Linked DNA regions of Streptomyces collinus Tu 365. The protein of the gene in region 1 interacts with the protein of each later gene in a pairwise test. Links are inferred from orthologs where the notes say so. Each region holds a gene or a part of one and is shown on either strand. Other genes may lie near its edges. The genes, in order: B446_RS20050 and dnaE.

Region 1 (14,893 bases):
GAACTCGAGGAGGCAGGGGGCGTCCTCGATCTCGGCGCGGGCGATCCGGCCGGTGCTCAACGCGCTGGCGTAGAGCTGTGTCCCCTCCTCGCAGAGATCGGTTATCGCGTGCTGATGTGTCCCTTTTGAGTCATTTTTCGGCAAATCTCCACCCCCCAGGGTCCTGAACATGCAGGAACATGATGCATCGCCCCTGTGGCATTGACGTGCCTGAATGAGCCATCGTCTTCGTGGCACGGGGGAAGGAAACTCGTTGAGTGAGGACGAAGCCGACTATGTACAAGAGAATGCTTCGATCGGCGCTTGCCGTTGCCTTCTCTGCGGCCGTGGTCTTCGGTGCTGGGGCGGGGACGGCGCAGGCGATCGGCGTGACCAAGCTGGACACCGGCTGGGGCGCCAGTAAGCCGACGGGAGTCGTCGTCGCCACGCCGACGGACACCGGTTGGGGGCAGAGCGCAAACCTCCACGGGTCGGGGCGGCCGGCATGACCACCCCTCCCGACGACCGGTCCTTCCGTCGTGAGATGGCCACCGCGTACCGCTCGGGCTGGCACTTCATCGACCTGGTCACCGCGATCCCCCACAGCGGTGACTCGTTGATGGTGACCGTGTTCGGCGAGCCGGTCGTCGTCACCCGCGACGACGAGGAGGACGTGCGGGCGTACCGGTGCCTGCGCAAGCCCCGTGGGGCGCCGCAGCCGGTACGGTGCGCCGTCCGGTACGGCATGATCTTCGTGAATCTGGACCAACGGGACCACCGGCTGGCAGAACCGGAAGTCCCGGACGTAAGGACCATTTCGGCCACCCCCCGCAGTGCCTGACGCGATTCCCCCGTCGTAAAAGATCGCTCAGGTGCTTCCCCCCGCAGCGGCGTCACCGTGACCTGAACACGGTGACGCCGCTGCAGTTTGTGGCGACATTTCGGTGTGTGGGAGCGCTGTCACGGTGGCCGAAACCAACCGGTTGACCGCCCCGTCCCGGTCTTCGTCCGGTTCCGCCCTCACCCGTGCCCGAGCGCCCGCTCCAGCTCGATCTCGATCACCACCCGGGAGGGGTTCTCCCGGGGCTGCCGCAGGTACCGCTCGGCGTAGCGCCGCTCGGCCTCGGCCACCCGCTCCGGGTCGTCGCTCACCCGGGCCCGGCCCTCCAGCGTGGCCCAGCGCCGGCCGTCCACCTGGCACACCGCGACCCGCCCGCCCTCGGGGCCGGCCGCGAGGACGTGGGCCACCTTCGCGCTCGTCCTGCTGGTGATCACCCTGGCCAGCCCGGCCTCGGGGTCGTACGTCACCCCCACCGGCACCACGTGCGGGCTGCCGTCGCGGCGCAGGGTCGTCAGGGTGCACAGGTGCCGCTCCCGCCAGAAGGCGAGATAGGGCTCGTCCGGGGAATTCGGGTCCTGGGAGTGCTTGGCCATGGTTCCGAAACGTAGTCGCAGGAAGCTGCGATCCCCACCTTGAGTGGAATAGACTCAACTTTGCGTATGCTGATCAAGGCAGCAGCAGTGGGAGACGAGGGAGACACGGCCACCGGGCCGACGCCGAGGAGGAGAACCGACACGTGGACGCCGAGCTGACCAACAGGAGCCGGGACGCGATCAACGCCGCCGGCAACCGAGCCCTGGCCGGGGGACACCCGGACCTCACACCCGCCCACCTGCTCCTCGCCCTGCTCGCGGGGCAGGACAACGAGAACATCACCGACCTGCTCGCCGCCGTGGAGGCCGACCAGGCTGCCGTGCGCTCCGGCGCCGAGCGCGTGCTCGCCGGGCTGCCCAGCGTGACCGGGTCCACCGTCGCGCCCCCGCAGCCCAACCGCGAACTGCTCGCCGTGATCGCGGACGCCACCGAACGGGCCGCCGAACTCGGTGACGAGTACCTGTCCACCGAGCACCTGCTCATCGGCATCGCCGCCAAGGGCGGGGCGGCCGGCGAGGTGCTCACGGCGCAGGGCGCCGACGCCAGGAAGCTGCAAGAGGCCTTTCGCAAGGCCAGGGGAGGACGCCGCGTGACCACCGCCGATCCCGAGGGCCAGTACAAGGCCCTGGAGAAGTTCGGCACCGACTTCACCGCCGCCGCCCGCGAGGGCCGCCTCGACCCGGTCATCGGCCGGGACCAGGAGATCCGGCGGGTCGTGCAGGTGCTGAGCCGCCGTACCAAGAACAACCCCGTCCTCATCGGTGAGCCGGGCGTCGGCAAGACCGCCGTGGTCGAGGGCCTCGCCCAGCGGATCGTCAAGGGCGACGTGCCCGAGTCGCTGCGCGACAAGCGGCTGGTCGCGCTCGACCTCGGCGCGATGGTCGCCGGCGCGAAGTACCGCGGCGAGTTCGAGGAGCGGCTGAAGGCCGTGCTCGCCGAGATCAAGGACTCCGACGGGCAGATCATCACCTTCATCGACGAGCTGCACACCGTCGTGGGCGCCGGGGCCGGCGGCGACTCCGCCATGGACGCGGGCAACATGCTCAAGCCGATGCTGGCCCGCGGTGAGCTGCGCATGGTCGGCGCGACCACGCTGGACGAGTACCGCGAGCGGATCGAGAAGGACCCCGCCCTGGAGCGCCGCTTCCAGCAGGTGCTGGTCGCCGAGCCGAGCGTCGAGGACACCATCGCGATCCTGCGCGGTCTGAAGGGCCGCTACGAGGCCCACCACAAGGTGCAGATCGCGGACAGCGCGCTGGTGGCCGCCGCGACCCTGTCCGACCGGTACATCACCTCGCGCTTCCTGCCCGACAAGGCCATCGACCTGGTGGACGAGTCGGCCTCCCGGCTGCGCATGGAGATCGACTCCTCGCCGGTCGAGATCGACGAGCTCCAGCGCTCCGTCGACCGGCTGAAGATGGAGGAGCTGGCGATCGCCAAGGAGACCGACCCGGCCTCCCGCGAACGCCTGGACAAGCTGCGCCGCGACCTCGCCGACAAGGAGGAGGAGCTGCGCGGCCTGACCGCCCGCTGGGAGAAGGAGAAGGAGTCCCTCAACCGGGTCGGTGAGCTGAAGGAGCGCCTGGACGACCTGCGCGGCCAGGCCGAGCGCGCCCAGCGCGACGGCGACTTCGACACCGCCGCCAAGCTGCTGTACGGCGAGATCCCGCAGCTGGAGAAGGAGCTGGAGGCCGCCTCCGAGGCGGAGGAGGAGGTCGCCCGGGACACCATGGTCAAGGAGGAGGTCGGCTCCGACGACATCGCCGACGTCGTCGCCGCCTGGACCGGCATCCCGGCCGGCCGCCTGATGGAGGGCGAGACGCAGAAGCTGCTGCGCATGGAGGACGAGCTGGGCCGGCGGCTCATCGGCCAGGGCGAGGCGGTGCGCGCGGTGAGCGACGCCGTACGGCGCTCACGGGCCGGCATCGCCGACCCCGACCGCCCGACCGGGTCCTTCCTCTTCCTCGGCCCGACCGGCGTCGGCAAGACCGAACTCGCCAAGGCTCTCGCCGACTTCCTGTTCGACGACGAGCGGGCCATGGTCCGCATCGACATGTCCGAGTACGGCGAGAAGCACAGCGTGGCCCGGCTGGTCGGCGCGCCTCCCGGCTACGTCGGCTACGAGGAGGGCGGCCAGCTCACCGAGGCGGTCCGCCGGCGGCCGTACAGCGTGGTGCTGCTGGACGAGGTCGAGAAGGCCCACCCGGAGGTCTTCGACGTCCTGCTCCAGGTGCTGGACGACGGCCGGCTCACCGACGGCCAGGGCCGCACGGTCGACTTCCGCAACACCATCCTGGTGCTCACCTCCAACCTGGGCAGCCAGTACCTGGTCGACCCGGTCTCCAGCGAGGCGGAGAAGCGGGAGCAGGTCCTGGAGGTCGTACGGGCCTCTTTCAAGCCGGAATTCCTGAACCGGCTCGACGACCTCGTGGTCTTCTCCGCGCTCACCAAGCCCGAGCTGGAGCGGATCGCGAAGCTCCAGATCGACCGGCTGGCCAGGCGGCTGGCCGAGCGGCGCCTCACGCTGGACATCACCCCCGAGGCGCTCGCCTGGCTCGCCGAGGAGGGGATGGACCCGGCCTACGGCGCCCGTCCGCTGCGCCGTCTGGTGCAGACCTCGATCGGCGACCGGCTCGCCAAGGAGATCCTGTCCGGCGAGATCAAGGACGGCGACACGGTCCGGGTGGACCGCTTCGACCAGGGGCTGCTGGTCGGCCCGGCGACGGGCAAGACCCTCTAGCCGGGGTACGCGGACCCGGTGGCGCCCCGGCGGCCGTGAACCCGTGTCAGCCCTCGGCTGACACGGGGTGGCCGGGGCTTGCCACCCCCCTCCCCCTCTGGGGGAGGATGGCGGAATCCGCATGAAGGGAAAAACAGTGAGCATCGACCCGTCCTCGATCCCGAACTTCGGGGGCCAGCCCGAACCGCAGCCGCAGGGACCGGCCGGCCCCGTCGTCCCGGATCAGGACCTCGTGAAGCAGCTCCTCGACCAGATGGAGCTGAAGTACGTCGTCGACGAGGAGGGTGACCTCGCGGCTCCGTGGGAGCAGTTCCGCACGTACTTCATGTTCCGCGGGGAGGACGAGCAGGCGGTCTTCTCGGTGCGGACGTTCTACGACCGGCCGCACAAGATCGACGAGAAGGCCCAGCTGCTCGAGTCCATCGACGACTGGAACCGCCGCACCCTGTGGCCCAAGGTGTACACCCACACCCACGACGACGGCACGGTCCGCCTCATCGGCGAGGCCCAGATGCTGATCGGCACCGGCGTCGACCTGAACCACTTCGTCTCGTCCACGGTCAGCTGGGTGCGGGCCGCGATCGAGTTCGACAAGTGGCTGGTCGAGCAGCTCGGTCTCGAGCAGGAGGTCAACGACTCCGAGGAGCCCGAGGACGACGGGGAGTAACCGGGTCCGGTCAGGTCTGGGGGCACCGCCCCCAGCCCCTGATCACAGCCGCCGCAGCCGCTCGGCGGCCTCCCGGAGCACCTCCTCGCGCTTGCAGAACGCGAACCGCACGAACGGCGACCCCGCCTCCCGGTCGTCGTAGAACACCGCGTTGGGGACGGCCACCACACCGGCCCGCTCCGGCAGGGCGCGGCAGAAGGCGAGGCCGTCCTTCTCGCCGAGCGGGCGGATGTCGGTCGTGATGAAGTAGGTGCCCGCCGGCCGGAAGACCTCGAACCCGGCCCCGGTCAGCCCCTCGGCGAGGATGTCCCGGCGGACCCGCATGCCCTCGCGGAACCCCTCGAAGTAGGAGTCCGGCAGGGTCAGTGCCTCGGCCACCGCGTACTGGAAGGGGCCCGACGCGACGTACGTCAGGAACTGTTTGGCGGAGCGGACGGCGGTCACCAGTCCGGGTGCGGCCGTCACCCAGCCGACCTTCCATCCGGTGAACGAGAACGTCTTGCCCGCGGAGCCGATCGTCACCGTCCGCTCCCGCATCCCGGGGAACGTGGCCAGCGGCAGGTGCTCCGCCTCGTCGAAGACCAGGTGCTCGTAGACCTCGTCCGTCACCACCAGCAGATCGCGCTCCACCGCCAGCGCGGCGACGGCGGCGAGTTCGGCGCGGGTGAGGACCGTGCCGGTCGGGTTGTGCGGGGTGTTGAGCAGCAGCAGCCGGGTGCGGTCCGTGACGGCCGCGCGCAGCTCGTCGAGGTCCAGCCGGAAACGGCCGCCGTCCGGCCGCAGCGTCACCGGCACCCGCCGGCCGCCCGCCATCGCGATGCTCGCGGCGTAGGAGTCGTAGTACGGCTCCAGGGCCACCACCTCGTCCCCGGGCTCCAGGAGCGCCAGCAGCGAGGCCGCGATCGCCTCCGTGGCGCCGGCGGTGACCAGCACCTCGGTGTCGGGGTCGTACGCCAGGCCGTAGCGGCGCAGCTGGTGCGCGGCGACGGCGGTGCGCAGCTCGGGGACGCCCGGGCCCGGCGGGTACTGGTTGCCGCGCCCGTCCCGCAGCGCGCGCACGGCCGCCTCCCGCACCTCCTCGGGACCGTCGGTGTCGGGGAAGCCCTGCCCCAGGTTGATCGACCCGGTCGCCACGGCGAGGGCGGACATCTCGGCGAAGATCGTCGTCCCGAACTCGGCGAGCCGGCGGTTCAGGAACGGACGCGCGGTGGAGGTCATGCGGGTCATCCTCCGCCCAACCGCCGGAGTTTCTCAACAGGCGCAGGGGTGCCGTACGACCCTGTCTCGCTGCCGCAGGCGGACGTCCTGGAGCTGTCCGCGGACCCGGCGACGGTCGCCGGCACCCGGCGGTACGGGTGACGGCTTCACCGGCCGAGGCCGTCGGGTGCGGACCCTCTGAAGTTCCTCAACTCTGCTTTCGGTGTTCCGGCGGCCGGGCATCCCCCGTTCACCGCGGCCCACGGGGGGCCGGACACCGGGGGACGAAAGAAGGTGGCGCCATGGGCGTCGTGTTCGTGGTGGTGATGGCGGCGGTCATCTGCTTCGGGGTCGTCGTGTCCGCGAAGAGCAGGTCGCGGCGCGGACGGCGGGCGGGCCGGTCGGCTTCGTACGGCGCGGGTGGGAGCGGTGGGAGCTGGTGGGCCGGGGACAGCGGTTCGTCCTCGTCCGGCGGGCATCACTCGGGAGGTCACCACTCCGGGGGCCACCACTCGTGCGGGGGGCACTCGTCCTGCGGGGGTCACTCGTCCTGCGGTGGCTCCTCGTGCGGCGGTGGCTCGTCCTGCGGTGGAGGCGGGTGCGGGGGCGGCAACTGACGGGGCGTCGGGGGAGACGGCCGGCACCGCGTAGTTGAACAGTTGAGCTGTGGGGCCCTCTGAGGGATGGAAACCCCACGAAGTTGGGTAAAAACGCTGTGTTGGCGCCTCTGTTCATGATTCCCTCTAAACCACCTACGCAGCCCCATCGGACGTCCCGCAGACTCCCCTCACCGGCCGGGCCGGCCGGGCTGACCGGGCTGACATGGCCGATCTCCCCCTCTTCTTTGCGTGTTAGCGGAGCCGATCCATGCTCACGACCCTGAACACCTCCTACACCGATACGCGGGCCGCCGACCTCGCCTGGGCCCTCGGACGCGAGCCGCTGCCCGCACTGGCCACCCTCGACCTGGAACTGACCGGCGCGAAACTGCAGTTGAGGCTGCTCGGCGCGTCCCACCAGGTACTGCTCCAGGAGGAACGGGGCGACTGTTCGGAGACGGTCGCCTGCATCCCCGGCTCCAGCACCCCGCTGCCGCTGGGCGTCGCCAAGCGGGTCGGGGACTGGGAGTACGAGTTCGCCGCGCGCGTCGAGGTGCTCACGCCGGGCTCGTTCGCGGGCCGGGCCCAGGAACTGCTCGCCCTCGTCTCCGAACACCCGCACGGCCTCGCCGGGGTCTTCCCCGGCAGCCCGCACGCCTTCACCGCCATGCTGGCCCAGCGGCACGAGGGCCAGGTGCACTGGCGCACCTGGCACGCCTACCCGCAGGACGGGCAGCTGGTGGCGACCCGGACCCGGGTCGGGGCGCGGGTGCCCGGACCTCGTCACGTTAGGACGACATAAACCGCCCGTACGCCGACTGCCGCGAGATCCACACGTGTGGGTGACGAAGCGTACCGGCGATGTGACGTAACGTCGCAGAGTGATCGAACCGCAGGCCCCCGCGCGCCCGGCCGCCCCGCCCTGGCCGGGTCCCGCACGGCTGCCCGTCCGGCCCGGCACCGGGCGGTTCCTGGTCCTCGCCTGCGTCTTCGTCTGCGCGGCCTGCGGACTCGTCTACGAACTGGAACTCGTCGCCTTCGCCTCGTACCTGATCGGCGACTCGGTCACCCAGGCCTCCGTCGTGCTCTCCGTGATGGTCTTCGCGATGGGCATCGGCTCGCTCGCCGCCAAGCGGCTGCGCTGGCACGCGGCCGCCGGCTTCGGGGCGATCGAGATCGTCCTCGCGCTGGTCGGCGGGTGCAGCGCGATGGCGCTCTACGCCGTCTTCGCCTGGACCGGCGGCTGGGGCGGGGTCTGGGCCGAAGGACCGCGCTGCCTGCTGGTCGCCTTCTCGCTCGCCATCGGCCTGCTCGTCGGCGCCGAGGTGCCGCTGCTGATGGAACTGATCCAGCGGATCCGCCGGCAGGACGCGGGCGGCGCGGTCGCCGACCTGTTCGCCGCGGACTACGTCGGCGCCCTCGTCGGCGGGCTGGCCTTCCCGTTCCTGCTCCTGCCGTTCCTGGGCCAGCTCACGGGCGCGCTGCTCACCGGCTCGGTTAACGTCGTGGCCGGCGGCGCCCTGGTCCTCGGCCTGTTCCGGCGCGACCTGACCCGGCGCGCCCGCTGGACCCTGCTCCTCGTCGGCCTCACCGTCCTCGGCGTCCTCGCCGCCGCCGCCGCCCTCGCCGACGAGTTCGAACGGGCGGCCCGCCACGCGGTGTACGGCAAGGACGTCCGCGTCGCCGTGCAGACCGGCGTCCAGGAGGTCGTCCTCGCCGGCGGCACCCGGGGCCGCCCCCTCGACCTCTTCCTCGACGGCCGGCTGCGGGTGGGCGGCCGCGACGAGCGCCGCTACCACGAGGCACTGGTCCGGCCCGCGACGACCGGGCCGCACGCCCGGGTGCTGATCCTCGGCGGCGGCGACGGCCTGGCCGCCCGCGAGGTGCTGCGCCGGCCGGGCGTGCGCCGCGTCGACGTCGTCGAACTCGACGCCGGACTGGTCCGCCTGGCCCGCACCGACCCCGGCCTGTCCGCCCTCAACGGCCACGTCTACGACGACCCCCGCGTCCACGTCACCACCGCCGACGCGCTCACCTGGCTGCGGGCGGCGCCACCGGTCGGGTACGACGTGGTGATCGCGGACCTGCCCGACCCCGGTATCACGGCCAGCACCAAGCTGTACTCGCAGGAGTTCTACGGCCTGGCGCGCCGCGTCCTCGCCGCCGACGGCCGCCTGGTGGTGCACGCCGGACCCGTCGCCGCCCGCCCCCGCGTCTTCTGGACGGTGGCCGCGACCCTGCGCGCGTCCGGTTTCGGGTCCTCCCCCTACCGGGTGCTCGGCCGCGACCCCGGCTTCCCGGCCGGCCCCGACCGCTCGGCCGGGGCGCCCCGGGCCCCGCACGACTGGGGCTTCCTGCTGGCCGCCCCGGGCGGCACGGCACCGCCGCTGCGCCTGGACCCGCGCGGGCCCCGGCCGCACACCCTGACCCCGCGCGAGCTGGCGGCCGACGCATCGGCGGCACGGCGTACGCGGATCGGGGGGCTGCCGGCGTCGACGCTCGTGCATCCGCGGTACTGAAGGGGGGTACGTTCCGGTCACTCCTGGGTAGGCTCAGCCGACATGGAGCACCAGGTCTTCGTCCCGGTTCCGGCCGACCGGCTCAGAGAAGCCCTCGCCGACCCCGCCCGGGTGGCGCGTGCGGTCCCCGGGCTCCAGCAGGACGCCGGGGCCGAACCCGTGACCGGGCGGCTGAAGTTGCGCGTCGGCGGCCATTCCGTCACCTACCGCGGCGCCGTGCGGATCACGCCCCGCGCGGACGGCACGTACGCCGTCGACGGCGAGGCCGCCGAGGCCCGCGGCACCGGCACGGTCAAACTCGCCCTCACGCTGCGCCTCACGGACGGCGGTGACGGCGGTGACGGGGGTGACGGGGGTGACGGCACCACCGTCACGGTCGAGGGCACGGCCGACGCGGACGGACGCATCGCGGAACTGCCCGCGGACGCGGTCCACTCGGCGGTCACCCGCCTGCTGAGCCGCTTCCTGGAGGACCTGCCCGAGAGACGGCCGGACGAGGACGCCCCCGATGGCGAGGCGGCCGAGGAGGCCGAGGCGGACCCCGACAGCCGGGCGGCCCCCGAGAACCAGGCGGCGGCCCCCGAGAACAGCCAGGCGGCCGGCCGGGCCGACTCGGAGCCCGAGCCCGAACCGCGGACCGGCACCGACCCCGGGACCGACGGCGACTCCGGCCGGAGCTCCGTCTTCGACACCGACGTGCCCCCGCCCTCCCTGGACCGCGAGGCGGACCCGGACAGCGACCGCGGGTCCGGCTTCGACGCCACGGGCGAGCCGCCCGCCGAGGCCGCGCACGCGCGCCGCACGATGATCGGCCGCAGCGCGGAGGAGGTCGACCACGCGCCGCCGCGCGGCCGCTACGCCCCGGTCCCGGCCCCGCAGGCCGTCGCCGGGAAGGCGGCCCTGCGCTGGGCGGCGCCCGCCGCCGCGCTGGCCGTCGCCTCGGCCATCGTGCTGGGCCGCGCCCTGCGCCGACGCCACCCCTAGGGCCCGGCCGGCCCCTGGCCCCCGGGCCGCTGCCCGCCAGGCTCGCTCGGCCTAAGCCCCGGCTCCCGGCCCACCGGGCTCACCCGGTGCGTTCCCGGGCGGTTCACCCATGCCGAACCAGTCGTGGACCGGCCGTACCTCGACCGCCACGACGTGGAAGTCCAGGACCCGTTCGGCGATGGCACGGGCCCGCTCCGGGCTCGCGCACTCGATCACGTAGTAGGCGGTGAGCTGGTGGGTCGCCTCCGTGAACGGCCCGTCCGCGGCGGTGTGCGGCCCCCGCGCCTGCCACCGGAGGGTCGTGGTGTCCCCCGGCAGGACGAGCCCGGCTCCGTTCAGCATCTCGCCGGTGTCCGCCAGGTCCCGGTGGAGCGCTTCATGTCTGCGGAACACCTCGGCGCGCTGCTCGGCGGTCATCGCCTCGGTCGCCGCCGGGTCCGCGTACATCAGCACCATGTACTTCATGACGAGATCCTGGCACCGCCCGGCCGGCGGACGCCCTCTTGATCGCCCCAGTAGGGTCGACACGTGAGTAACGAAGACATCACGCTGACCGCGGGCGACGCGGAAGTGAGCGTGCGGCCCGGCAACGGCGGCCGTATCGGTGGGCTCCGGATCGGCGGCGTGGAGCTGCTGCGCCAGGGCGAGCGCTACGGCTGCTTCCCGATGGTGCCCTGGTGCGGCCGGATCAAGGAGGGCCGCTTCATGGACGGCGCCACCGTGCGCCAGATGCCCCTCAACTCCCCGCCGCACGCCATCCACGGCACCGCGCGCGACGGCGACTGGCACACCGCCCGCACCTCGGCCGACGAGGCCGTCATCACCCACGACCTGGCCGACCCCTGGCCGCACCGCGGCCGGGTCACGCACGTCGTCGCGCTGGCCGAGGACAGCCTGACGCTGACCATGTCCGTGGAGGCGTACGACGACTCCTTCCCGGCGCAGATCGGCTGGCACCCCTGGTTCAACCGCAGCCTCGGCGGCGAGGACGTGCGGCTCGACTTCAAGCCGGCCTGGCAGGAGGAGCGGGGCGCCGACCACCTGCCCACCGGCAACCGCCTCGACCCGCGGCCCGGCCCCTGGGACGACTGCTTCGGCATGCCCGGCGGCGTGGACGTCACCCTCACCTGGCCGGGGCAGCTCGAACTCCGGGTCACCAGCCGGGAGGAGTGGGTGGTCGTCTACGACGAGCAGGCCGAGGCCGTCTGCGTGGAGCCGCAGACCGGACCGCCCAACGGACTGAACACCCTCCCGCGCCTGGTCACACCGCTGGAGCCGCTGGAGGCGTCGACCACCTGGAGCTGGCGGCGCCTCTAAGCTGTGCCCCATGACGGACGTACGCGGCGCGCTGCTGCAGCAGATCAAGGACAAGGCCGTGGTGCACGGCAAGGTGACCCTGTCGTCGGGCAAGGAAGCCGACTACTACATCGACCTGCGCCGGATCACGCTGGACGGCGAGGCCGCGCCGCTGGTCGGTGAGGTCATGCTCGACCTGACCGCGGAGCTGGACTTCGAGGCGGTCGGCGGCCTCACCCTGGGCGCCGACCCGGTGGCCACCGCGATGCTGCACGCCTCGCACGCGCGCGGCCGGACGCTGGACGCCTTCGTGGTGCGCAAGGCGGGCAAGGCGCACGGCCTGCAGCGCCGGATCGAGGGCGCCGAGGTCGCGGGCCGCCGGGTCCTGGCCGTCGAGGACACCTCGACGACCGGCGGCTCCGTGCTGACGGCCGTGGAGGCGCTGCGCGAGGCCGGCGCCGAGGTCGTCGCCGTCGCCACGATCGTGGACCGGGCGACGGGCGCGGCCGAGGCGATCGCCGAGCAGGCGGGCGTGCCGTACGTGTTCGCCTTCTCGAAGGATGAACTGGGTCTGGACTGACGCGCCGGATCGACCTGGACTTGACCGGCGCATGGACCAGCGGTCCATGTCTGGAAAGATGGGGACGACGATGACGTCACACCCCAGGTCTAGGTCAGGGCCGTAGTACGCAGATCGCCAACCCGCACACCCAAGGAGCGGACAGATGCCCATCGCAACCCCCGAGGTCTACAACGAGATGCTCGACCGGGCGAAGGCAGGCAAGTTCGCCTACCCGGCCATCAACGTCACCTCGAGCCAGACCCTGAACGCGGCGCTGCGCGGCTTCGCGGAGGCGGAGAGCGACGGCATCGTCCAGATCTCCACGGGTGGCGCCGAGTTCCTCGGCGGCCAGTACAGCAAGGACATGGTGACCGGCGCGGTCGCGCTCGCCGAGTTCGCGCACATCGTCGCCGAGAAGTACCCGGTCAACATCGCGCTGCACACCGACCACTGCCCGAAGGACAAGCTCGACGGGTACGTGCGTCCGCTGCTCGCGATCTCCGAGGAGCGCGTCAAGGCCGGCCGCAACCCGCTGTTCCAGTCGCACATGTGGGACGGCTCCGCCGAGACCCTCGCGGACAACCTGGCCATCGCGCAGGAACTGCTGGAGACGGCCCGCCGGGCGAACATCATCCTCGAGGTGGAGATCACCCCGACCGGTGGTGAGGAGGACGGCGTCTCCCACGAGATCAACGACTCGCTGTACACCACGGTCGAGGACGCGATCCGCACCGCCGAGGCCCTCGGCCTGGGCGAGAAGGGCCGCTACCTGCTCGCCGCCTCGTTCGGCAACGTGCACGGCGTGTACAAGCCGGGCAACGTCGTGCTCCGGCCCGAGCTGCTGAAGGAGCTGGCCGACGGCGTCTCCGCCAAGTTCGGCAAGCAGTCCCCGTTCGACTTCGTCTTCCACGGCGGCTCCGGCTCCACCGAGCAGGAGATCCTGACCGCGCTGGAGAACGGCGTCGTCAAGATGAACATCGACACGGACACCCAGTACGCCTTCACCCGTCCGGTCGCCGCCCACATGTTCAAGAACTACGACGGCGTCCTGAAGGTCGACGGCGAGGTCGGCGACAAGAAGACCTACGACCCGCGCACCTGGGGCAAGCTGGCCGAGGCGTCGATGGCCGAGCGTGTCGTCGAGGCCACCCGCAACCTGCGCTCGGCGGGCAACAAGATCAAGTAGCCCGTGGCGGCACCTCGCGGTGAGCCCGTCGCCTGACCCGGGCGGCGGGCTCGCTGTATACCTGAAGGCATGCCCGACGTCCGGCTGGCCTCGCCCCGCGGCAGGTGGGTCCTGTTCACCACGGTCCTCGGCTCCAGCATGGCGATGCTGGACTCGACCGTCGTCAACGTGGCGCTGCCGACCATCGGCCGCGACCTCGGCGCGAGCCTGGGCGCGCTGCAGTGGACCGTCAACGCCTACATGGTCACGCTGGCCGGCCTGATCCTGCTGGGCGGCTCGCTGGGCGACCGCTACGGCCGCCGGCGGATCTTCGTGCTGGGGGTCGTCTGGTTCGCGGCCGCCTCGCTGCTGTGCGGCCTGGCGCCGGACCCCGGCGTCCTCATCGCCGCCCGCGCCCTCCAGGGCATCGGCGGCGCCCTGCTCACCCCCGGTTCGCTCGCGCTGATCCAGGCGTCCTTCCACCCGGACGACCGGAGCCGGGCGGTCGGCCTGTGGTCCGGCTTCGGCGGCATCGGCGCGGCCGTGGGGCCCTTCCTGGGCGGCTGGCTGGTGGACGGCCCCGGCTGGCGCTGGGTCTTCCTGCTCAACGTGCCGCTGGCGCTGCTGTGCGTGCCGGTGGCGCTGCGCCACGTCCCGGAGTCCGACGCGGGCCGCTCCGGGGCCCGGTTCGACGTGCTCGGCGCGGTCCTCGGCGCGCTGGCGCTGGCGCTGCTCACGTACGCGCTGATCGAGGCCGGCCAGACCGGTCACGACGCCGTGGCGGTCGGGCTGAGCGCGGTGGGGGGTGTCGTGGCCGCCGTCGCCTTCGTCCAGGTCGAGCGGCACCGGGCGGACCCGATGCTGCCGCCGGACATCTTCGCCTCGCGCCAGTTCACGGCGGTCAACCTGGTGACGCTGTGCGTGTACGCGGCCTTCGGCGGCTTCTTCTTCCTCACCGCGCTCCAGCTCCAGGTGGTGGCGGGCTACTCGGCGCTGCAGGCCGGTGTCGCGCTGCTCCCGACGACCGCCCTGATGCTGCTGTTCTCGGCCCGCTCGGGCGCGCTGGCCGACCGCACCGGTCCCCGGCTGCCGCTGACCGTCGGCCCGCTGCTCTGCGCGGCGGCGATGCTGCTGATGCTGCGGGTCGGCCCGGACGCGGACTACCTGCGGGACGTCCTTCCGGCGCTGCTGGTGATGGGGGCGGGCATGGTCGCCCTGGTGGCGCCGCTGACCGCCACGGTGCTCGCCTCCGTCGACACCTCGCGGGCGGGGCTCGCCAGCGGCATCAACAACGCGGCGGCGCGGGCGGCGGGGCTGATCGCGGTGGCGGCGCTGCCGCTGCTGACGGGGATGGGGCCGGAGGCGTACCGGGTGCCCTCGGCTTTCGACGCGGCGTTCGACCGGGCGATGCCCATCTGCTCCGCGGTTCTGGTGGTGGGGGCCGTGCTGGCGTTCGCGCTGGTGCGGCGGCCCGGGCCCGGGTGCCGGCGGCCGGAGTGCCGGAGGCACGGGAATGTGACGAGTCCTCCGTTGGAGGGGGAGCGGAGGGGGAGTTAGGGGGTGGGGTGCGACGGGGTGGGGCTTGGTCGTCGCGTGCGGGTGGGTGGGGGCTTGTCGCGCAGTTCCCCGCGCCCCTTTTTTCATGCCGGCGTGTTCTGCCTCGCGGCCCTGGGGCACGGGTGCGGGAGACTGAGGGTTCTCGGCGGGCCGCCTCCGACCCACCTTCCCGACGACCCGGAGTCGCGCGTCC
Region 2 (16,048 bases), 2.1 Mb from region 1 along the record:
GCGTCCGGGCGCTGGGGCGAGCTGCTCGGCTGGGCCGCCGCGACCGCCGGCGTCGTCGTCCTGGTCCGGCTGCTGTGGCTGCTGCCCGCGACCTGGCTGACCCAGCGGCTGCACGCCCGGCGGGACTACGACGAGGAGATCCCGGTGAGCTGGCGGGAGACCGTGATCATGTGGTGGTCGGGGATGCGCGGAGTGGCGTCGGTGGCGCTGGCGCTGGCCATCCCGCTGAAGACGGGCGCGGGCAAGCCGTTCCCCGACCGCGACGAGATCGTCTTCATCGCCTTCGGAGTGATCATCGTCACCCTGGTGCTGCAGGGGCTGACCCTGCCGTGGCTGGTGAAGCGGCTCGGGGTGCAGGCCGACTCCGAGCGGGAGAAGGAGTTCGAGAAGGAACTGGCCCGGCGGGCGGCGAAGGCGGCCAAGAGCAGGCTGCGGGAGATCGAGCAGGTGGAGGACCTGCCGGAGGAACTGTCCGAGCAGATGCTGCGGCGCGCCTTCGACATCGGCATCCGGATCAGCCCGGACATGGGCGAGGAGGAGCGTCGGGAGGCGCACCAGCAGCGGGCGCGGCGGCTGCGCCGGGTGCGGCGGATCCAGGGCGAGATGCTCAGCGCCGCCCGGCACGAGGTGCTGGCGGCGCGGAGCGAGCCGGGGGCCGACCCGGAGATCGTGGACCGGGTCCTGCGCCACCTGGACGTACGCAGCCTGCGCTGACCGGGCGGGGCCGCCGGACGGCGTGACCGCCGCCCGGCACCGGCCGGTCCCGCCCGGTGCCGGGCGGGACCGCTGAGGGCGGGGCCGCTCAGCCGCGGCCGGTGCGCGGGAACTCGTAGGCCCGGCGCAGGGTCGCGCCGTCGGGCGACGGGACACGGCTCGGCGGGAGCACCGCCTCGGAGGTGTTGACCCGCGGCAGGGCGTAGGGGTGCTCCGTGGACAGCCAGCCGATCATCTGCTCGCGGACGGCGACCCGGACGGTCCAGATGTCGTCCGCGTCCTTGGCGGTGACCAGGGCGCGCACCTGGATGGTGCTCGGGGTCGTGTCCGTCACCTGGAGGCTGTAGGCGCGGCCGTCCCAGGCCGGGCACTGGCGCAGGATGTCGCGCAGCTTCTCGCGCATCGCCTCGATCGGCGCGCTGTGGTCCAGGTGCCAGTAGACGATGCCCGTCATCTGCGGAGTGCCGCGCGACCAGTTCTCGAAGGGGTTGGAGGTGAAGTACGACACCGGCATGGTGATCCGCCGCTCGTCCCAGGTCCGCACCGTCAGGAAGGTCAGGGTGATCTCCTCGACCGTGCCCCACTCGCCGTCCACCACCACGGTGTCGCCGATGCGCACCATGTCGCCGAAGGCGATCTGGAGTCCCGCGAACATGTTGGCCAGGGTCGACTGGGCGGCGACACCGGCGACGATGCCGAGGAGGCCGGCGGAGGCCAGCAGCGAGGCACCGGCCGCGCGCATCGCCGGGAAGGTGAGCAGCATCGAGGCGCTGGCCACCACGATCACGATCGCGGAGACCACCCGCATGATCAGTTCCACCTGGGTGCGCACCCTGCGCACCCGGGCGGCGTCCCGGTGGACCCGCGCGTAGCGGGAGTAGGAGCTCTCGACGATCGCCGAGGCGATCCGGATCACCAGCCAGGCGGCGGATCCGATCAGCACCAGGGTCAGCCCCTGGCCGATGCCCACGTGGTGGCGCTCCAGGAGTTTCGCCTGGTCGTACGAACCCCTGAGCATGGCGGCGCACAGGACGAGCTGGTACGGGATGCGGCCGCGCCGAAGCAGCCCCCACAGCGGTGTCTCGGAATTTCGTTCGTCTGCCTTGCGCAGCAGCCGGTCGGTCGCCCACCCGATGGCCAGGGTGAGCAGCACCGTGCTGCCGAGCACGATCAAAGGACGGAGTACGTTCTCCATCCTGCGCACCTAACCGGACTCGGCGGTTCATGAACATGTGAGTTCCGGGCGCGGATGGGTACGGCCGCGGTTCGGCCCCGTCGTACCGGGCTGGCACCATGGCCTCATGAACATCATGCTCTTTCACTCGACGTACGGGCTCGGGCCCGCGGTGCGCGCGGCCGCGGACCGGCTGCGCGCGGCCGGCCACGAGGTGTGGACGCCGGACCTCTTCGAGGGGCGCACGTTCGACACGGTCGAGCAGGGCATGGAGTTCGAGCAGCGGACCGGCAAGGACGAGCTGCTGAAGCGGGCCGTGCTGGCTGCCGCGCCCTACTCCGAGCGCGGGCTGGTGTACGCCGGGTTCTCGCTCGGCGCCTCCGTCGCCCAGACGCTCGCGCTCGGCGACGAGCGGGCCCGTGGCCTGCTGCTCCTGCACGGCACGTCCGACATCGCGCCGAACGCCCGGGTGGACGAGTTGCCGGTGCAGCTGCACGTGGCGGAGCCCGACCCGTTCGAGACGGACGACTGGCTGAGCGCCTGGTACCTGCAGATGGGCCGGGCGGGCGCGGACGTCGAGGTCTACCGGTACCCCGGGGCCGGCCACCTCTACACCGACCCCGCGCTGCCCGACTACGACGAGGAGGCGGCCGAGGCCACCTGGCGGGTGGCGCTCGGCTTCCTCGACAGCCTCTAGGAGGCGGCCGCTAGAAGGCGGTCACGGGCCTGCGGAGGGCGGTCACACCGGGTCGTAGGTGCGCTCGATCTTCTGCGTGCCGCTGCGGGTGCGGTAGGAGCGGACCCAGGCGGAGGTGGCGTTCGCGTTCGTGCGGTCGGACAGGACGTAGTAGTCCATCTGCGTGCGGTCCGCGGTGATGTCCAGGACGCCGTAGCCGTGGCGGTCGGTGTCCACCCAGTGGACGTGCCGGTTGGCGGCCTTGATGACCGGAGCGGCGACCGCCGAGACGGTGCCCTCGGGCACCTTCACGATGTCGTCGAGGTTGTCGGAGGTCACCGAGGTGACCACGAACTCGGTGGCCGCCGAGGCCGACAGCGGGTAGGTGCCCGCGTCCACCGGCACGTCGTTGGCCCACGCCATGTGGATGTCACCGGTCAGGAAGACGGTGTTGCCGATGGCGTTGGAGCGCAGGTGGTCGAGCAGCTCGCGGCGGTCGTCGGTGTAGCCGTCCCACTGGTCGGTGTTGGCGGCGATGCCCTCCTGCGGCAGCCCGAGCAGTTTGGCGAGCGGCTTGAACAGGTCGGCGGAGAGCGAGCCGAAGGAGAACGGCGAGATCATCACCGAGTTGCCGACCAGCCGCCACCTGGTGTCGGAGGCCGACAGGTTCGCCTTCAGCCAGTCGAGCTGGGCACGGCCGGTGATCGTACGGTTCGGGTCGTCCACCGAGCCGCTGGCCGTCGAGGCCTGCTGGGAGCGGAAGGAGCGCAGGTCCAGCAGGGAGAGGTCGGCGAGCTTGCCGAAGCGCAGCCGGCGGTAGGTGGTGCCGGCGATGGCGGGGCGGACCGGCATCCACTCGAAGTAGGCCTGCTTGGCAGCGGCCTGCCGGGCGGTCCAGGTGCCCTCGGCGCCCTCGGTGTGGTTGACCGCGCCGCCCGACCAGGCGTTGTCGGCGAACTCGTGGTCGTCCCATATCGCGATGACCGGCGCCTTCACGTGCAGCGCCTGGAGGTCGGGGTCGGTCTTGTACTTCGCGTGCCGGATCCGGTAGTCGGCGAGGGTGAGGATCTCGTTCGCGGGGGAGTGCGGACGGACCACGGTGCCGCGGGCCGCGTACTCGCCCGACTTGTACTCGTAGATGTAGTCGCCCAGGTGCAGCCACGCGTCCAGGTCGTTGCGGGCCGCGAGGTGGCGGTAGGCGGAGAAGTAGCCCGCCTCCCAGTTGGCGCAGGAGACCACGCCGAAGCGCAGACCGGCGACGGCGGCGTCCGCGGCCGGCGCGGTGCGGGTGCGCGCCGCCGGGGAGTCGGTGCCGCCCGCCGAGAACCGGAACCAGTAGTCCGTGGCCGGTGCCAGGCCGCGGATGTCCGCTTTGACGGTGTGGTCGGTTGCGGCCGTCGCCGTGGTGGAGCCCTTGGCGACGATGCTGGTGAACGCCTTGTCCCGGGCGACGGTCCAGCTCACCTCGGTGTCCGGGCCGACGCCGGAGCCGGGCAGGGCCTCGGGGACGGGGGTCACCCGGGTCCACAGCAGGACACCGTCGGGCAGCGGGTCGCCGGAGGCGACACCGTGCAGGAAGGCGGGGGCCTGGTCGGCCGCGCGCGCCGGGAGGGTGGCGGCGAGCGGGCCGGCCAGCACAGCCGTCGCCGCCGCGGCCTTGACGACCGTACGGCGGCGAGGGGAGAGGGAGTTGAGGGCCTGGTGGGCCTCGGAAGATCTGTATCGACTGGTCACGACCGATCAGGTTACTGATCGGTATGCGCGAGAGTAGGCGAACTTCGGAAGTTCGCCCACTCTTCACACCGGGCTCGTCACCGAGCGGGGTCAGCCCTTGAGGGCCGCGTCCACCACCCGGTCGAAGTCGGCCACCGACATGGGCGGGTTGCCCTGGCTGTCGGCGGTCAGCTTCTTGCCGTCCATCACGAAGCTCGGGGTGCCGCTCACCCCGTCCTTGTTGTCGTCGAAGGTCTTCGACATGGCCATCGCCCAGGCGTCGTAGGTGCCCTTCTTGACCGCGTCCTGGAACTTGGCGTTGCCCTTGAGCGCGGGGACGGTGTCGGCGACCTTGACGAGGTAGCTGTCGTCCTTGAACTTGTCGGCCTGCTCGTCCGGGTGCCACTTGGCGGAGTACAGCGCCGTCTTGTACTCGAGGAACGCCTCGGGGCTGACGTCGAGCGCCGCGCCGAGGGCGCTCAGCGCGTTCTTGGAGCCCTCGCCGTTGTCGTGGTTGTCGATGAAGGTGGCACCGATATACTGGATCTTGAACTTGCCGTCGTCCAGGTCCTTCTTCACCGTCGAGTCGACCGTCTGCTCGAACTGGGCGCACACCGGGCAGCGCGGGTCCTCGTAGACCTTCAGGGTCTTCTTGGCGCTGTCCTTGCCGAGGACGACGGTGGTGCCCTTCGTGCCCGTGGTGTTGGCCGGGGCGACGACGGAGGCGTCCTTCAGGCCGTCCCAGTGGCCGGGCTTGTTCATCTGCACGACCGCGTAGCCGATGCCGCCGGCCGCGGCCAGCACGGCCACGACCGAACCGGCCACGATCAGCTGCCGCCTCGCCTTGTCGCGCTTGGCCTGCCGCTCGCGCTCCTGGCGCAGCCGCTCCCGGGCCGCCGTCTTCGCCGACTGGGTGTTCCGCTTGCTCATGGTGGTGATCTCCAGATGGGACGCGCACATGCCGTACGCGGGATACGTGTGGGGGACTTGTCGTGCTCAGCCGAGAGCCGAGAAGCACGGCGGTCCACGCCGTCCCAGGGAGTGCACCAGGAGCCGGTCGAGGGCGGTGGCCGGCCGGGGCGAGGGGTTCGGCAGCCGGCGGACCGGCGAGAGCCGCACGGACCGGGCGGCCGCCACCGCGAGCGACAGCGGCCGGAAGGTGGTGGCGGTGACCGCGCGCAGCAGCTGTACCAGGGCGCGCTCGCCCCGGCGCAGCCAGGCGGCGGCCAGCAGGCCCACGCCCACGTGCGCGGCGAGCAGCAGCCAGGCGGCGGCCGGCTCGGCGTGCGCGAGCAGTTCGTCCGGGCCGCCGTGGCCGCCGGTGACCTGGGCCAGCGGGGCGCCGACGGCACCGCCCTGGCACAGCACGTCGAAGCCGAAGGCGCGCAGCGGTCCGGCGACCGGACCGCCCGCCCTGCCGTAGCAGGCGTGCTGGCCGGTGGTGAACACGGTGTCGGCGGCCAGCTCCAGCGGGACCAGCAGCGCCGCGATGCGGCCGAAACCGCGCTCGCGGCCCGCCAGCGCGTACGCGGTCAGGAACACCCCGGCGGCGACCGCGGCCACGGTCGCCACCGGCAGCGGGGCCCGCGACAGCAGGACGTGCGACGCGGTGCTGAGCGTCACGGCCACGGCCGTGAACAGCGCCGCGCGCACGGCTCTGAGGTGGGTCCCGGATATGTCCATAGCGAGAGAAGAGTCTGTCACGTGCGCGGGTAAGGGACCCCTAAAGGGTGCCTGTGAAAGGGCGGAGGTTACAGCCCCGGGATCCGGCCGTTGCGGAACAGGTCGACGAAGATCTGGTGGTCGGCACGCGCGCGTGCGCCGTAGCGGTGCGCGAAGTCCACCAGCAGGGGACCGAAGCCCTCCTCGTCGGCGGCGAGGGCCGCGTCGATGGCCCGCTCGGTGGAGAACGGCACCAGCGACTCGCCGGAGGTGTCGTCCGCCGCCGCGTGCATCGTGGCCGTGGCCCGGCCCAGGTCGGCGACGACGGCCGCGATCTCCTCCGGGTCGTCGATGTCGTTCCAGTCCAGGTCGACGGCGTACGGCGAGACCTCGGCGACCAGCTGGCCCGCGCCGTCCAGCTCGGTCCACCCCAGCCACGGGTCGGCGTGCGCCTGGAGGGCGCGCTGGGAGATCACCGTGCGGTGCCCCTCGTGCTGGAAGTACCCGGCGATCGCCGGGTCCGTGATGTGCCGGGAGACGGCCGGGGTCTGGGCCTGCTTGATGTAGATCACGACATCGTTCTCCAGGGCGTCGCTGGAGCCCTCCAGGAGGATGTTGTACGAGGGCAGGCCGGCCGACCCGATGCCGATGCCCCGGCGGCCCACGACGTCCTTCACCCGGTAGGAGTCGGGGCGGGCCAGCGAGGCGTCCGGGAGCGTCTCCAGGTAGCCGTCGAAGGCGGCCAGCACCTTGTAGCGGGTCGCCGCGTCCAGCTCGATGGAGCCGCCGCCCGGGGCGAAGCGGCGCTCGAAGTCGCGGATCTCGGTCATCGAGTCCAGCAGCTCGAAGCGGGTCAGCGAGCGGGCGGCGCGCAGGGCGCCCAGCAGCGGGCCGTCGGCCGTGTCCAGGGTGAACGGCGGGACCTCGTCGCTCTTGGCGCCCGTGGCGAGGGCGTGGATCCGCTCGCGGTAGGCGGCCGCGTAGATCGTCACCAGCTCGGTGATCTGCTCGTCACTGAGCGCCTTCGCGTAGCCGATCAGCGCGACGGAGGCCGAGAAGCGCTTGAGGTCCCAGGTGAAGGGGCCGACGTAGGCCTCGTCGAAGTCGTTGACGTTGAAGACCAGGCGCCCGTTGGAGTCCATGTAGGTGCCGAAGTTCTCGGCGTGCAGGTCGCCGTGGATCCACACGCGCGAGGTGCGGTCGTCCAGGTAGGGCCCGCCGCGCTTCTCGGCGTCGACGTCGTGGTAGAAGAGCGCGGCCGTCCCCCGGTAGAACGCGAAGGCCGAGGCGGCCATCTTCCGGAACTTCACCCGGAACGCGGCCGGGTCGGCGGCGAGGAGCCGGCCGAAGGCGGTGTCGAAGACGGCGAGGATCTCCTCGCCGCGCTGCTCGTCGTTGAGCTGGGGGACCGACATCGCGGGGTGCCTCCTGGTACAGGACGGGTGGTGCATGAACGTAGGTGTACGGGTACGACAGCGCTTCCGCCGTCTCCAACGGGCGACGCCACGCGGGAGTGCCCGGTTCCCGCATGAAGGTACGGGGACGAGGCCCGCGTGTGTCAGTGCCGGGGCATAGACTTCGACGCTGTCCCCCAGACTGTCCGCAGTCGGTCCGCAGCCGGTCGGAAGATCGTCGCCGCCCGTTTTCCTTGGAGGCCGAAACCGTGTCGAAGCCGCCCTTCACGCACCTGCACGTCCACACCCAGTACTCGCTGCTGGACGGTGCCGCGCGGCTCAAGGACATGTTCGAGGCCTGCAACGAGATGGGCATGACGCACATCGCCATGTCCGACCACGGCAACCTCCACGGGGCGTACGACTTCTTCCACAGCGCGAAGAAGGCCGGAGTCACCCCGATCATCGGGATCGAGGCGTACGTCGCCCCCGAGTCCCGGCGCAACAAGCGCAAGATCCTCTGGGGCCAGCCCCACCAGAAGCGGGACGACATCTCCGGTTCCGGCGGTTACACCCACAAGACGATGTGGGCGGTGAACCGTACCGGACTGCACAACCTCTTCCGGCTCTCCTCCGACGCCTACGCCGAGGGCTGGCTGCAGAAGTGGCCCCGGATGGACAAGGAGACCATCTCCCAGTGGTCCGAGGGCATCGTCGCCTCCACCGGCTGTCCCTCCGGCGAGGTGCAGACCCGGCTCCGCCTCGGCCACTTCGACGAGGCCCTCAAGGCGGCCGCCGACTACCAGGACATCTTCGGCAAGGACCGGTACTTCCTGGAGCTGATGGACCACGGCATCGAGATCGAGCGCCGGGTCCGCGACGGCTTGCTGGAGATCGGCAGGAAGCTCGGCATCCCGCCGCTGGTCACCAACGACTCGCACTACACGTACGCGCACGAGGCGGGCGCCCACGACGCCCTGCTGTGCATCCAGACCGGCAAGAACCTCTCCGACCCGGACCGCTTCAAGTTCGACGGCACCGGCTACTACCTGAAGTCCACGGACGAGATGTACGCCATCGACTCCTCGGACGCCTGGCAGGAGGGCTGCGCCAACACGCTCCTGGTGGCCGAGATGGTCGACACCACCGGCATGTTCGAGGCCAAGAACCTCATGCCGAAGTTCGACATCCCCGACGGCTACACCGAGGTGACCTGGTTCAAGGAGGAGGTCCGCCGCGGCATGGAGCGCCGCTTCCCGGGCGGCATCCCCGAGGACCGGCAGAAGCAGGCCGACTACGAGATGGACGTCATCATCCAGATGGGGTTCCCGGGTTACTTCCTCGTGGTCGCCGACTTCATCATGTGGGCCAAGAACAACGGCATCGCGGTCGGCCCCGGCCGAGGCTCCGCGGCCGGCTCGATCGTCGCCTACGCCATGGGCATCACCGACCTGGACCCGATCCCGCACGGCCTGATCTTCGAGCGCTTCCTCAACCCCGAGCGCGTCTCCATGCCCGATGTCGACATCGACTTCGACGAGCGCCGGCGCGTCGAGGTGATCCGCTACGTGACCGAGAAGTACGGCGCCGACAAGGTCGCCATGATCGGCACCTACGGCAAGATCAAGGCCAAGAACGCGATCAAGGACTCCGCGCGCGTCCTGGGCTACCCGTACGCCATGGGCGACCGGCTCACCAAGGCGATGCCCGCCGACGTCCTCGGCAAGGGCATCGACCTCAACGGCATCACCGACCCCTCGCACCCGCGCTACGGCGAGGCGGGCGAGATCCGCGGGATGTACGAGAACGAGCCGGACGTGAAGAAGGTCATCGACACCGCCAAGGGCGTGGAGGGCCTGGTCCGCCAGATGGGCGTGCACGCCGCCGGCGTGATCATGTCCAGCGAGACCATCACCGAGCACGTCCCGGTCTGGGTCAGGCACACCGACGGCGTGACCATCACCCAGTGGGACTATCCGAGCTGCGAGTCGCTCGGCCTGCTGAAGATGGACTTCCTGGGCCTGCGCAACCTCACGATCATGGACGACGCGGTCAAGATGGTGAAGGCCAACAAGGGCCTCGACATCGACCTGCTGTCCCTGCCGCTCGACGACCCCAAGACCTTCGAGCTCCTCCAGCGCGGCGACACCCTCGGCGTCTTCCAGTTCGACGGCGGCCCCATGCGCTCGCTGCTGCGGCTGATGAAGCCCGACAACTTCGAGGACATCTCCGCCGTCTCCGCGCTCTACCGTCCGGGCCCGATGGGCATGGACTCGCACACCAACTACGCGCTGCGCAAGAACAAGCTCCAGGAGATCACCCCGATCCACAAGGAGCTGGCGGAGCCCCTGGAAGAGGTCCTCGCCGTCACCTACGGCCTGATCGTCTACCAGGAGCAGGTGCAGAAGGCCGCCCAGATCATCGCGGGCTACTCGCTCGGCGAGGCCGACATCCTGCGCCGCGTGATGGGCAAGAAGAAGCCCGAGGAACTGGCGAAGAACTTCGTGCTCTTCCAGGCGGGCGCGCGCAAGAAGGGATACAGCGACGAGGCCATCCAGGCCCTGTGGGACGTGCTGGTCCCGTTCGCCGGCTACGCGTTCAACAAGGCGCACTCCGCCGCGTACGGCCTGGTCTCCTACTGGACCGCCTACCTCAAGGCGAACTACCCCGCCGAGTACATGGCCGCCCTGCTGACCTCCGTCAAGGACGACAAGGACAAGTCCGCGGTCTACCTCAACGAGTGCCGCCGCATGGGCATCAAGGTGCTCCCGCCGAACGTGAACGAGTCCGAGTCCAACTTCGCCGCCCAGGGCGACGACGTGATCCTCTTCGGCCTCTCCGCCGTGCGCAACGTCGGCACCAACGTCGTCGAGTCGATCATCAAGTGCCGCAAGGCCAAGGGGAAGTACGCCTCCTTCCCCGACTACCTCGACAAGGTCGACGCCGTCGTCTGCAACAAGCGCACCACGGAATCACTGATCAAGGCCGGCGCCTTCGACGAGATGGGCCACACCCGCAAGGGACTCACCGCCCAGTACGAGCCGATGATCGACAACGTCGTCGCGGTCAAGCGCAAGGAGGCCGAGGGGCAGTTCGACCTCTTCGGCGGCATGGGCGAGGACACCGGCAGCGAGCCCGGCTTCGGACTCGACGTGGAGTTCACCACGGACGAGTGGGACAAGACCTATCTGCTCGCCCAGGAGCGGGAGATGCTCGGTCTCTACGTCTCCGACCACCCGCTCTTCGGCCTGGAGCACGTCCTCGCCGACAAGGCCGACGCGGGCATCTCCCAGCTCACCGGCGGCGAGCACGCCGACGGCGCGGTCGTCACCATCGGCGGCATCATCTCCGGTCTCCAGCGCAAGATGACCAAGCAGGGCAACGCCTGGGCGATCGCGACCGTCGAGGACCTCGCCGGCTCCATCGAGTGCATGTTCTTCCCGGCGACCTACCAGCTCATCTCCACCCAACTCGTCGAGGACGCGGTGGTGTTCGTCAAGGGCCGCCTCGACAAGCGGGAGGACGTGCCGCGGCTCGTCGCCATGGAGCTCATGGTCCCCGACCTCTCCAACGCCGGCACCAACGCGCCCGTGATCCTCACCATCCCGGCCACCCGGGTCACCCCGCCCATGGTCAGCCGCCTCGGCGAGATCCTCAGCCACCACAAGGGCGACAGCGAGGTCCGCATCAAGCTCCAGGGCCCCCGCAAGACCACCGTGCTCCGCCTCGACCGGCACCGCGTCAAGCCCGACCCGGCACTGTTCGGCGACCTGAAGGTGCTGCTCGGCCCGTCCTGCCTGGCCGGCTGAGCCGATGCGGCGAGAAGGGGCGCACCCGGCAGGGATGCGCCCCTTCTGCGTGCCCGGGCGGCAACTGCCCGGTGCGCGGAGCTCCTTGGCGGAGCCCTCTTTAGTTGTGGCCGAAGCTCTTCTGCTTCTTACGAGCAACATCCGACGGGCTGCCCGGCACGTGCGCCATCGAGGACTCGTGGTCCTCCGCCGGTCGCTGCGCGCGCTCCTGGCCGTGCTCGCTCTGCGGAGCGCGGTTCTGGGGGCCGGACTGCTTGCGGTTCTTGTTCTTGGCCATGGTGATCTGCCTCCTGAAGGGGATCTAGGGGCCAGGGCCGGCTTCAGATTCACATATGCCGACAACGCGCGCATGTCGGATAATTACCGTGTGTGACAGGGGTGGTGGGCGCGCGGGAGCCGCAAACGCCACGCCGAAGATCGAGTTCGGGCCGTTAACCCCCGCGGGGTCGGGCAGACTCGAAGGAAGTCCGAAGCAAAACCTCCCGGGAAGAGGGTGAGTCGCGTGGACCGCTGCATCGTCCTGGTGGACGCCGGATATCTGCTGGGTGCCGCCGCCAGCCTCCTCGCCGGCGAGCCCTCCCGGTCCCGCATCACCGTCGACCACGCGGCGCTGATCCAGGGGCTGCGCGAGCGCGCGGAGGCCGAGACCGAGCGCCCGCTGCTGCGCATCTACTGGTTCGACGGCGCCCCCGACCGGGTCCCCCAGCCGGAGCATCGCCGGCTGCGTGTCATGCCCCGCGTCACCGTCCGCCTCGGCGCCCTCACCCGCAGCGACGGACGCTGGGCGCAGAAGGGCGTGGACGCCGCCATGCACGCCGAGCTGACCGAACTGGCCCGCAACCGCGCCTGCTCGGACGTCGTCCTCGTCACCGGCGACGGCGACCTGCTGCCCGGCATGATGGCCGCCAAGGAACACGGCGTCGCCGTCCACCTGTGGGCCGTGCAGGCCGCCGACGGTGACTACAACCAGTCCGAGGACCTGGTCGCCGAGGCCGACGAGCGGCGCGTGCTGGACCGGGCCTGGATCACCCAGGCGGTCCGCGCCAAGGAGCTGACCGGCGTCTGCGCCCCGCAGCCGGCGCCCCGGCCCGAGATCGCCGCGATCCTCTCCGCCCCCCTGCCCGAGTCCGCCCCGGCACCCGCGGGCGACCACCCCGCCGAGGAGGGCGGCCACGCCCCGGCCGCCGGGCGGGAGAACGGCGTCCAGGAGCGGGTCCCCGCCGCCAAGGGCGTCCCCACCCCCAAGGACCTCGCCGCGCTGCGCGCCCCCGGGGCGCCGCAGGCCGCCGCGCAGCACCCGACCACCGCGACCCTGCGCTGGTCCTCCGACAAAGGCTGGGTGGACCGGCCGGGCACCGTCGCCGAACCGCCCGAGATCGCCTCGATGCCCACACTGGCCCAGCTGACCACCGCCGAGCAGCGGTGGGCCGACCGGGAGGAGGACATCACCACCGTCGGCGGCGACCCCTACGAGGTGGGACAGGTCTTCGCCCGCCGGTGGACGGCCCGGCTCGGCGACCAGACCCATGTGCAGCGGCTGTCCACGATGTACCCGCGCATCCCGCACCGCATCGACGGCGAGCTGCTGCGGTACGCGGCCCGCTTCGGGCTGCTCGCCCACAAGGACGACCAGATCGACGAGCACGACCGTTACGCCATCCGGGCGGGCTTCTGGCGTGAGGTCGACGTGCCGGCGGCCGCGGAACAGCACGCGCCCGCCGCCGACTGAGATCCGCGTGGCCGCCCCCAAAGGCGAGTAAAGGGCGCGGACCCCGTAGTCTCGTCCCTTGTGAGTACGCGCGCGGCACCGGCACTTCGGCATGACGAGGTCCTACGCGTGCGCGGGCTCGGCAAGACCTATCCGCCCGTGAAGGGCCGGCGCGGGGTGCCTGCCACGCCCGAGGTGCGGGCCACCGACGCCGTGGACCTGGACGTACGGTCCGGGGAGATCTTCGGGCTGCTCGGCCCGAACGGCGCCGGCAAGTCCACCCTCGTCAGGCAGCTCACCGGCCTGCTGCGGCCGGACACCGGCAGTGTCGAGATCCTCGGGCACGACATCGTCCGGCACCCCGAGCGGGCCGCACGGCTCCTCGCCTACCTGGGGCAGGAGTCCTCCGCCCTGGACGAGCTGACCGTCGCCCTCGCCGCCGAGACCACCGGGCGCCTGCGCGGCCTGGACGTACGGCGGGCGCGGGCCGAGCGGGACGCCGTACTGGAGGAACTGGGGCTCACCCCGCTCGCCGGGCGGGCGCTGAAGAAGCTGTCCGGCGGCCAGCGGCGCCTCGCCTGCTTCGCCGCCGCCCTCGTCGGCGAGCGGCCACTGCTGGTCCTCGACGAGCCGACCACCGGCATGGACCCGGTGGCCCGGCGTGCGGTGTGGGCGGCCGTGGACCGGCGGCGGGCCGAGCACGGCACGACCGTGCTGCTGGTCACGCACAACGTCATCGAGGCCGAGACGGTCCTCGACCGGGTGGCGGTCCTGGACCAGGGGCGGGTCATCGCCTGCGACACCCCGGCCGGCCTGAAGGAACAGGTCGCCGGAGAGGTGCGGGTGGAGCTGGTCTGGCGGGAGCGGGCACCCCTGGAGGTGCCGGAGGTCGCCGTGCTGCGCGAGCGGGCGGCGGAGTCCGGGCGCCGCTGGACGCTCCGGCTCGCCCCCGAGGAGGCCAGGGCCGCCGTCGCCACCGTCACCGGCGGAGCCGCGTTCGCCGCCCTGGACGACTTCACGCTCGCCACACCCAGCCTGGAGGACGTGTACCTGGCCCTGGGCGGGGCGGCGCGGCAGGGGCTGGTGAAGGCGTGAAGGCGGACGTGAGCGCGGTGGACTTCGCACCCGTATGGTCCCTGTGGGACGGCGGCCGGGCCGCCGTAGGGAAGAGGAGCAGGGCGTCGTGAGTGTCGTACCCGCGGAGATTCTGCCGGGCGGGGCCCGGACGGTGCCGGAACCGGCCCGGCGCGCGGCCGAGCTCGGGCCGCCCGCGCGGCTGTGGCCGTCCCTGGTGGCCGTGTACCGGGCCCAGCTGTCCCGCGCCCGGGTGGCGCGCATCCCGCTGCTGTTCGTGGCGACCTTCCAGTCCGTCGGCATCGCCGTGATGATGCGCGGTGTCGTCGACAGCGGCGGCGAGGCGCAGTCCGTGGTGGCGGGCTCCTCGGTGCTCGTCGTCGCGTACGTCGCGCTGAACCTGCTGTCGCAGTACTTCGGGCAGCTGCGGGCCAGCGGCGGCCTCGACCACTACGCCACGCTGCCCGTGCCGCCCGCGGCGGTGGTGCTGGGCGCGGCTGCCGCCTACGCCTCCTTCACCGTGCCGGGGACCCTGGTGACGGCCGTCTTCGGGTGCGCGCTGTTCGGGCTGCCGCTGTCCAACCTGTGGATCCTGCTGGCCGTGATCCCGCTCGCCGGAGCCGCCCTCTCCGGGCTCGGCGCCGCCTGCGGGTTGCTGGCGCCGCGCCCCGAGCTGGCCACGCTGCTCGGGCAGCTCGGCATGTCGGCGGCGCTGCTGCTGGGCGTGCTGCCGGCCGACCGGATGCCGGAGCCGATCCGGCTGGCCCGGGACCTGCTGCCGTCGACCTACGGTGTGGAGGCGTACGCCCGGACCTTCGGGGCACACCCCGACTGGGCGGTCGTCCTCGTCGACCTGGCGGTGTGCGCGGGTGTCGGGGTGGTCTCGCTGGCCGTCGCCACCTGGGCCTACCGCCGGGCCGCCGTCCGGTGACGCGGCCCACAGCACGACCTGGCACGATGTCAGGGTGACCGCACCGCTGACTCCGCCACCGCCGCCGCACGACGACTCCCCGCATCAGGTCCGGCAGGCCCCGCCGCCCGCCGGGGCGCCGGTCGCGGGCCCGTACGAACAGGACGGCCCCGGTATGAAGACAGAAGTGCGCGAGGCCGTCCTGATCACGCTCGCCGTGGCGCTGAGCGGGGTGCTGCTGGGCCTGCTGTGGTGGTGGCTGGCGCCGCACGTGCCGTTGGTCGGGGACCAGGTCGACAAGAGCTGGGTGGTCTACCTCAAGGACACCGAGGGCGAGCAGGCGATCGGTGTGGACGGCACGTTCACGCTGCTGAGCCTGGCCTTCGGCGCGGTCAGCGCGGCCGTGGTGTTCCTGCTGCGGCGGCGCGGGGGCGTGCCGCTGGTGGTCGCGCTCGGGCTCGGCGGTCTGCTCGGGGCCGTGCTGGCGTGGCGTCTGGGCGTGTGGCTGGGCCCCACGTCCGACGTGATCGCCCACGCGAGGGCGGTCGGCAAGGGGGTCACCTTCTCCGCCCCGCTCAAGCTGGGCGCGAAGGGCGCGCTGCTCGCCTGGCCGCTGGCCGGGCTGCTGGTCCATCTGGGACTCACCGCCCTGTTCGGCCCCCGAGACCCCGAGGTCCCCTACACCGGCGTCCAGACGCCACCCCACGCCGGCTGACCGGCCGGCACAGCGCTCGGTCCGGCGCCGCGCTCTTGCCGGCGCCGGGCTCTGGTTGGTGCCGTGCTCGGGCCGGCGCTGCGCCCCGTGTCCGCTCAGCCCTGGCCGACGCGGCCGCCCGCCCTGCCCCGGTCGGCCCCCGCGCCTCGATCGGTCCCCGGTCCCCGGCCGGGCACCGTGCCCAGATCGGCGTCCCGGCCCCGCGCTGCTCGGCCCTGGCCGACGCGGCCGGCCTGCCCTGGCCGGCCCCGCGCCCCGGTCGGTCCCCGTTCCCCGGCCGGGCACCGTGCCCAGGTCGGCGTCCCGGCCCCGCGCTGCTCGGCCCCGGCCGACGCGGCCGGCCTGCCCTGGCCGGCCCCGCGCCCCGGCCGGTCCCCGAGTCTCGGCGGGTCGCCGCTGCCCATGTCGGCCGCCGCACTCCGGGGGCCCTCAGCCTTGGCCGAGGCCGACGCTCAGCCCTGCCCCCGGTCGGCCCCCGTGCCTGGGTCGGCCCCCGCGT

What was found.
Region 2: the proteins of B446_RS20050 (region 1) and dnaE interact in binary tests that used the Escherichia coli proteins (3 or more experiments, as listed by UniProt). The link is inferred for Streptomyces collinus Tu 365 from one-to-one orthologs.

What each region holds. Positions count from the first base shown.
Region 1 is NC_021985.1:4,610,604-4,625,496, forward strand. What follows is about bases 3,957-6,844. They hold B446_RS20050 (pyridoxal phosphate-dependent aminotransferase), read right to left. Parts: upstream 6,049-6,844; coding sequence 4,864-6,048; downstream 3,957-4,863. Other genes in these bases: clpB (ATP-dependent chaperone ClpB), read left to right, coding at 3,957-4,154; B446_RS20045 (YbjN domain-containing protein), read left to right, coding at 4,291-4,821. Outside these bases: B446_RS20020 (helix-turn-helix transcriptional regulator), read right to left, coding at 1-171; B446_RS20030 (hypothetical protein), read left to right, coding at 485-820; B446_RS20035 (pyridoxamine 5'-phosphate oxidase family protein), read right to left, coding at 1,000-1,413; more of clpB, read left to right, coding at 1,557-3,956; B446_RS20055 (DUF2617 family protein), read left to right, coding at 6,886-7,419; B446_RS20060 (polyamine aminopropyltransferase), read left to right, coding at 7,499-9,136; B446_RS20065 (SRPBCC family protein), read left to right, coding at 9,179-10,120; B446_RS20070 (YciI family protein), read right to left, coding at 10,172-10,585; B446_RS20075 (hypothetical protein), read left to right, coding at 10,649-11,437; pyrE (orotate phosphoribosyltransferase), read left to right, coding at 11,448-11,996; fbaA (class II fructose-bisphosphate aldolase), read left to right, coding at 12,142-13,164; B446_RS20090 (MFS transporter), read left to right, coding at 13,234-14,700. UniProt on the Escherichia coli protein: Shows aminotransferase activity with methionine and histidine as substrates, and to a lesser extent also with phenylalanine.
Region 2 is NC_021985.1:2,510,597-2,526,644, reverse strand. What follows is about bases 7,300-11,342. They hold dnaE (DNA polymerase III subunit alpha), read left to right. Parts: upstream 7,300-7,602; coding sequence 7,603-11,142; downstream 11,143-11,342. Other genes in these bases: B446_RS39610 (hypothetical protein), read right to left, coding at 11,243-11,342; B446_RS10780 (DUF2252 domain-containing protein), read right to left, coding at 7,300-7,354. Also shown: B446_RS10810 (Na+/H+ antiporter), read left to right, coding at 1-714; B446_RS10805 (mechanosensitive ion channel family protein), read right to left, coding at 803-1,909; B446_RS10800 (dienelactone hydrolase family protein), read left to right, coding at 2,016-2,585; B446_RS10795 (alkaline phosphatase D family protein), read right to left, coding at 2,628-4,298; B446_RS10790 (thioredoxin domain-containing protein), read right to left, coding at 4,389-5,207; B446_RS10785 (hypothetical protein), read right to left, coding at 5,274-5,960; more of B446_RS10780, read right to left, coding at 6,029-7,299; more of B446_RS39610, read right to left, coding at 11,343-11,419; B446_RS10770 (NYN domain-containing protein), read left to right, coding at 11,645-12,871; B446_RS10765 (ABC transporter ATP-binding protein), read left to right, coding at 12,932-13,945; B446_RS10760 (ABC transporter permease), read left to right, coding at 14,034-14,855; B446_RS10755 (hypothetical protein), read left to right, coding at 14,890-15,549. UniProt on the Escherichia coli protein: DNA polymerase III is a complex, multichain enzyme responsible for most of the replicative synthesis in bacteria. This DNA polymerase also exhibits 3' to 5' exonuclease activity. The alpha chain is the DNA polymerase catalytic subunit.